Regions from separate parts of the Arthrobacter sp. Y3224198 genome, predicted to be linked through region 1. Evidence: riboswitches for the same ligand, from Rfam matches in the RefSeq annotation. Region 1 holds a riboswitch; the other holds the start of a gene.

Region 1 (3,395 bases):
AGCACCACTTCATAGCCCTCGGGTGCGGAGAACAGGTCCGCGAGTCCCTGGCGCACACTGCCCACCAGGTTCCGCACGGGGGCCTGCCGGTGGGAGGTGCCCAGGAGGGTGGCTCCTGCGGCGGCAAGCGCCGCCATCTGTTCGGGGCGGACCTTGGACGGACCGGCACCAAAGCGGCCGTCCTTCGGAAGGAGTTCAGCGGGAATCTTCAGTGCGGCGGAATCGCCCATTATGTGTCGCTCCAAGCGTGTCGAAAGGTAAGCGCAGATACCCTTTCATTCTGCCGCAAGGCCGCTTGGCGCACGATTTATGACCGGCGACACTGCTGCCTGTGCCGGGCATCCCGCAATTTACCGGCAGTCCCGCGGGTAGGCTAACGTGTTGGCGTATACCCGGGCAGCACGCGTTGCCCTCCTCCCTTCGGTACTAGGAGCGGCCCGTCATGACGGATCTCATTGACACGACTGAGATGTATCTCAGGACCATCCTGGAACTGGAAGAAGAAAACATCGTGGCCCTGAGGGCCAGGATTGCCGAGCGGCTGAGGCACTCCGGACCCACCGTCTCCCAGACCATCGGCCGCATGGAACGCGACGGACTGGTAGTAGTTGCCGGAACCCGCCGGTTGGAGCTGACGGAACTTGGCCGCCGCCGGGCCACCGAAGTGATGCGCAAGCACCGGCTCGCGGAGCGCCTCCTCTCGGACGTCATCGGCCTGGACTGGGCCTATGTCCATGACGAGGCCTGCCGCTGGGAGCACGTGATGAGCGAGCGGGTGGAACGGCGGCTGTATGAGCTGCTGGGGCATCCCACCGAATCTCCCTACGGCAACCCGATTCCGGGGTTGGAAGGCATTGGCGGAGTAGCTGCCCCGGCAGAGGTCTTCCACGCAGGCGTGAATGACCTGGTCTCGGCGGTGGCGGAAGCCATCCCCGGAGCCAAACTGAAGCTCGTGCGGCTGGCGGAACCCATCCAGGTGGAGCCGGAACTACTCTCCCAACTCGACGAAGCGGGGCTGCGGCCGGGCGCAGAGATCACGGCAGAAGTAGTGGGCGGCTATATCTCCGTCCGGGTTCCCGGCATTGAAGGGGCACTGGAACTGCCCGCCGAAGTGGCGGCACACGTCTTTGTCTCACACGCCGGGTAACGGAATGGTCACTTTTGCGCGGTTTACCCTATAGTAAGTTGCGACGCTGAAACACCATCGTTATCCGGTCCGTCCGCCGAGCCCTGCCAGCAGACCGGAGCACCAACTCATCAGGCAGGGGCGGAGGACCCATTTTCCGGCAGTGCAACTGCCTTGGGGTGAAGTCTTCCGGAAGCCAACGGCCCGACGCCCATAGAAGCGCGTTCGGCCGGCGGTACGCCGAAGGCCGAGTTTCTCTACTCGAATCCGACAGCTAACTTCGCAGGCGATCCAAGAGAGGGAAACACTTGTCGAAGCATGCTGCTTCGGGGCGGCGCCGTGCTGCTGCTCCTGCTGCTCCCGCTGCTCCCGCGCGCCGGCGCAGCTCCCAGCCTTCCGGGCGAAGGCGGGTTGAAACCAAAAACATCTCCATGGGTGGCGCCGCACAGAAGGTCGCCATCACAGCGGCCACCTCGGGGCTCATCCTCACCGCAGCGCTGCCCACATCGGCAGCAGCCGATGATCCGGTCCAGCTCCCGACGACGGCTGCCGACGCGCCGGTATCCGCGGATGCCAATGCCAATATCGGTTTTGCCCGCGCCGGCATCAGCAGCAAATATGATCCGGATGCCAAGCTGGCCTCGGTCACCGTGGCCTCCGGATCCCACACTGTTCCCGCGGCTGCCAAGGGCACGCTGTCCACGCCCCTGGATGAAGGGCTCGTGAAGACCTCCGGGTTCGGGCACCGGGTCAGCCCGATCACAGGGCAGGCCGGCGAAATGCATAACGGCCAGGACTTTGCAGCTGCCTGCGGCACGGCGGTGAACGCGGCGGCCTCCGGCACGGTGGTATCCGCCGGCTGGCACCCCTACGGCGGCGGCAACCGCGTGGTCATTGACCACGGCAACGGGGTGCAGACCACGTACAACCACCTCTCAGCGATCTCCGTGTCCGCAGGCACCGAAATCAAGCGCGGACACCTCGTGGGCGCCAGCGGCACCACGGGTGCTTCCACCGGCTGCCACCTGCATTTTGAGGTCATGGTTAACGGGGAAGTTGTTGACCCGTTGGACTGGTTGTAACCGCTCTAATACCGTTTCGTGATCGGAACGTGACATAGCGCAAATGTTGCTGTACGCTCGTCCTCGTGCCTGATTCGCCAACGATCAGGCACCTTCGAACAGATCGCCTAGCTCTGCCACTGTTTGAAGTCCGTTCGCAGAATCGCATGGCAGAGGCGGGGGAACCAATTTCGGGTTTCGCAAGAAGCCCTTGGGGTTAAGTTGCACAAGGCCATAGGCCGGGCAACCGGGTGACTCCCATCCGAATCCGACAGCTCACCTCGTAGGCAATTGGGAGAGGCAAACCTGTGTCATCACACGCTCACGGCCGCCGTCGCGCTGCCACCGTTCAGACCAACCCGATCACTGCACTTTCCAAGGCAGTCAGCAGCAACGCAGGCATGGTGGGCCGTCAGGCCGCCGTCGTTGTCGCAGCATCCGGCCTCGTGCTGGCTGCAGGACTCCCTGCACAGGCAGCGTCCGTCAGCACGGACCGCCAGGCGCTTGAATCCACCCCGTTGAACGTTGTTGCCGGAGACGTCAAGGCTCCCGCAGACGCAACCTTCGCCCTCGACCTGGAAGCTCCCAGCTCCATCTCGGGCGCCGACTACCGCGCACAGGTTGCAGCCGAAGAAGCCGCCGCTCAGGCCGCACAGGAGCAGCAGGCAGCCGCACAGCGCGCCGCAGCTTCCCGCGTAGCCGCCGCACCGGCCGTCGGTGTGCAGACCGCCTCTTCCGCTCCCGCCGCCAGCGCCGTTGCCCCGGGCAACGTTGCCGCCGGCCTCGTAGCCTCCGCTTACAGCCAGATCGGCGTGGCCCAGGACTGCACCGCCATGGTCGAAAAGGCTCTCCGCTCCGTCGGCAAGTCGGTGGGTGACCTGGCTCCCAGCCAGTTCTTCCAGTTCGGCACCGTAGTCGGCAGCCCGGCCCCGGGTGACCTCGTCATCAACGGCGGCCACGTGGCCATCTACGTCGGCAACGGCCAGGTCATCAGCGGCGGTCTGAACGGTGCGAACACCGGCCTGCACAGCCTCTCCGACCTGGGCGGCGTCAGCTTCGTCCGCGTCAACTAAGCACGGAAATCGAGACGCGGAGAATCATGACCTCGACAGTTGAGCGCGCCCGTCACCGGGCGCCGGTTGAACGCACCACCACGCTGAACGCACTTGCCGGTGCCGTGAGCGCCAACGCCGGAACCGTGGGCCGCC
Region 2 (3,395 bases), on a different contig from region 1:
AGCTGGCTCCGAGCACGAGGTCTTCGGACTGGGCGTAGGAATTCAGGAAGGACAGGATGCCGGCATAGGCGGCTCCGGCAATGAACATCACCGAGGCAATCGGCAGCGCACTCGGGTCAATGATGTCCGTCAGGTGCATCCGCCATTTGTTCTGCTGCTCTTCGGGTGTCGGTGTCCGCTCGGGCAGGCGCAGCACGAGGGACAGGAGGAGCGCGACGGCGGCGCAGCCGGCGGTGACCAGGAACAGGGCGCGGTAGCTCACCGAGTCCACCAGCAGCACGGCAAGGAACGGGCCGGCGGCCGTGGCGAGGGTGGTCGAGATACCGAAATAGCCGGTGCCTTCGCCGCGCCGGTTAACCGGGATCAGCCCCATAACGGAGGCGGAAAGGCTGGTGCTGGCCGCGCCGAAAGCAGCTCCGTGGACTATCCGCACGGTCAGCAGGAGGGCCAGGTTTCCGGCCGGGATGTACAGCACGGCGGCCACCACAAACACTGCAAGGCTGATGATCAGCAGCCGCCGCCGGCCTACGAAATCCAGGAACTTCCCGGCAAAGACGCGGGCCACCAGGGCACCGATCACAAAGGAACCGGAGGCAAACCCGCCGGCACTGTCCGACGCGTTGAACCGCTCGACGGCATAAAGCGCCATTGTGGTCATCAACAGGTAGAACACCATTGAAAGGAAAAGATTAGTGACTATCGCCAGCACAAATCCCTTGGTCCATAATTTCTGACCGCTGCCAGCCATTCTTTCTCCTGTCTCCGTATTGACCCCCGAGGAATCCGCCGCCAGATTGAAAGGCAGCCTAACTACCTTACGCCCGGACAAAGCGGACATCGGACAGTGCGGGGGAAGTGGGACGAAGGCCACATTTGCGCAGCGCAGTCAGTCGAGACAGTCCAGCACCAGCAGTCACGGCAGTATCACAGGCTCGCGCAGGCGGCGGCGCGGCAAGGAGCAAATGCCGGGCCAGGACGGGTTAAAGGTGGGACTGATGGGCATCAAGGGGGCTGGAATCAACCGATGTTGTTAGCACATTGCGGCGCCACTCACACGCCGAAGAGAACCCGATCACAGAATGGTTATCCAACCGTAACCATCTTGTAGCGTAGTGGGCATGCCGCTTTCCTTGATGCGGCGCCCCGGGCTTGTTACCTAGCTCTGCCGCTGGTCCGGGGTCCACAGAACGCAACACCACGGCAGGGGCGGGGGAACCAATTACGGGTTCCACGAATCCTTGGGGTTAAGCCATCCGGATTCAGTCCGGTGGCCGGGTGACTCCCATCCGCATCCGACAGCTCACCTCGCAGGTATCGGGAGAGGTTATATACACATGTCATTCAACAAGACCCGTGCACGTCACCGCGCCGAGACCACCGGCGTTTGGTCCACCATCTCACAGACCGCCGCAGGCCGCGGCCGCACCATCGGCAGCACCGCCGCCGTTGTAGCTGCCGGTTCCGGCCTGATGCTCGGCATGGCCGGCCCGGCCTCCGCCGGTGTAGTTGCCAACGACAACTACACCCCCGCCCAGACCGCTGCTCCGGCTCCTGCCCCTGCTGCCGCCCCGGCGGCTGTGGCTCCCGTTGCTGCACCCGCAGCTGCTGCGTCCACCCACACAGTCCAGTCCGGCGACACCCTGGGCCAGATTGCCGCTGCCTACGGCGTCGGCCTGGACAGCGTCCTGGCGCTGAACGGACTGTCCCTGGCCTCGGTCATCTACCCCGGTGACGTCATCACCGTCTCCGGCGAAGCTGCTCCGGCCGCCATCGACTACACCGCTGTTTCCTACGCCACCGAAAGCTACGCCGCTCCGGCTGCCGCAGCCAACACCGGCGTCATCAGCACCCAGGCCACCTCGGTGACCCCGGCTCCCGCTGCCGCCGTGGGCGGCACCAATGCCATCATGCTGGCCTCGGCTTACGCCCAGCTGGGCGCAGCCCAGGACTGCACCGTCCTGGTGGAGCAGGCACTGCGCGCCGCCGGCCACTCTGTCGGCGATCTCGCTCCGGCCCAGCTGGCTGCCTACGGCACCCAGGTCTCCACTCCGGAGCCCGGCGACATGGTCTACTACGCCGACGGCGGCATGGGCCTGGCCCACATTGCCATCTACGTCGGCAACGGCGAAGCCATCCACAGCGGTTGGAACGGCAACCAGACCGTTGTCCAGTCCGTGAACGTCGGCTCCGGCCCCGTGTTCTACCGCGCATAAGGCTCCCGGGCCCAACGCACGGCCGGCACCGCCGGCTGACCCGCAATGCATCCGTTCCTCAAAGAGGGCGGATGCATTGCGGTTTAAGCATCAGGGCACAAACCGGTAGCCCATCCCGTGTTCGGTCAGCAGATGGGCAGGACTGGCCGGATCGGTTTCCAGCTTGCGGCGCAGCTGCCCGATGTACAGGCGAAGATAGCCGGCGTCCGTGGTACCCGGCCCCCAGACATTGTTCAGCAGCGTCTGCTGCGTGACGAGCATTCCGGGATGGGCCAGCAGCTCGGAGAGGAAACGCCATTCGGTGGGTGTCAGCCGGATGTCCGTTCCGTCATCGGTCCGGGCGATGCGGCGTGCAGCCAGGTCCACGCGGACGGCACCGAAGCTGATCTCACTGGGTCCGGCGGCCGCCGGCGACCGCCGGGACAGGGCACGGATCCGTGCCAGCAACTCCTCGGTGGAGAAGGGCTTGGTGACGTAGTCGTCCGCCCCCAGGTCCAAGGCCCGCACCTTGTCCGCCGGGTCCGCCCGGCCTGAAACCACCAGGATGGGCACGCTGCTCCAGCCCCGCACCGCTTCGATGACATCCATGCCGCTCAGTCCCGGCATGCCCAGGTCCAGGACCAGGAGATCGGGGTGGGTGTCCACTGCCTTGCGGATGGCCGTGCTGCCGCTTTCGGCGGTGACCACGTCATAGCCGTAGGCGCCCAGGGTGATGCGCAGGGCACGGAGGATCTGGACGTCGTCGTCCGCAATCAGGATCCTCATCCCGCCACCGCCGCCGTATCCGGCACCGAGCTTCGGGCCGCTGCCGGCAGCGAGAGGACCATGGTCAGTCCGCCGCCGGGTGTGTCTTCGGTTTCCAGTGTTCCGCCCATGCCTTCCGTAAATCCCTTGGCCAGCGCCAGGCCAAGGCCCAGCCCGGTTGCATTATCCGTATCCCCCAGCCGCTGGAACGGGACGAAGATCTCGCCCCGCCGTTGTTCGGGCACTCCGGGGCCTGAGTCTATGACCCGGACCTCCACCCGGCCGGCAAATTCGCTCACCGCCAGCACCGCCCGGCTGCCGGCGGGGCTGAACCGCACCGCGTTGGCCAGCAGATTGACCAGGACCCGCTGCAGCAGCACCGGGTCAGCCATCACGGTGCGCTGGACGGAGGGAATCTCCAACTCCACTTCGGCCGGC

Evidence for each region. A riboswitch is a leader RNA that binds a small molecule or an ion and turns the genes downstream of it on or off. The one in region 1 is predicted to bind cyclic di-AMP.
Region 2: linked by a shared signal. The riboswitch ahead of AC5RUF_RS07705 (LysM peptidoglycan-binding domain-containing protein) and the one ahead of AC5RUF_RS09770 (M23 family metallopeptidase) in region 1 are both predicted to bind cyclic di-AMP.

The regions. Positions count from the first base shown of each region.
Region 1 is NZ_JBNHFG010000014.1:34,041-37,435, forward strand. It holds gene serC (phosphoserine transaminase) at 1-230, opposite strand, end outside; gene AC5RUF_RS09765 (iron-dependent transcriptional repressor DtxR) at 443-1,147, shown strand; cyclic di-AMP (ydaO/yuaA leader) riboswitch at 1,238-1,431, shown strand; gene AC5RUF_RS09770 (M23 family metallopeptidase) at 1,558-2,208, shown strand; cyclic di-AMP (ydaO/yuaA leader) riboswitch at 2,334-2,492, shown strand; gene AC5RUF_RS09775 (NlpC/P60 family protein) at 2,496-3,260, shown strand; gene AC5RUF_RS09780 (NlpC/P60 family protein) at 3,287-3,395, shown strand, end outside.
Region 2 is NZ_JBNHFG010000010.1:48,962-52,356, reverse strand. It holds gene AC5RUF_RS07710 (MFS transporter) at 1-748, opposite strand, end outside; cyclic di-AMP (ydaO/yuaA leader) riboswitch at 1,179-1,328, shown strand; gene AC5RUF_RS07705 (LysM peptidoglycan-binding domain-containing protein) at 1,335-2,213, shown strand; gene AC5RUF_RS07700 (response regulator) at 2,304-2,978, opposite strand; gene AC5RUF_RS07695 (DUF4118 domain-containing protein) at 2,975-3,395, opposite strand, start outside.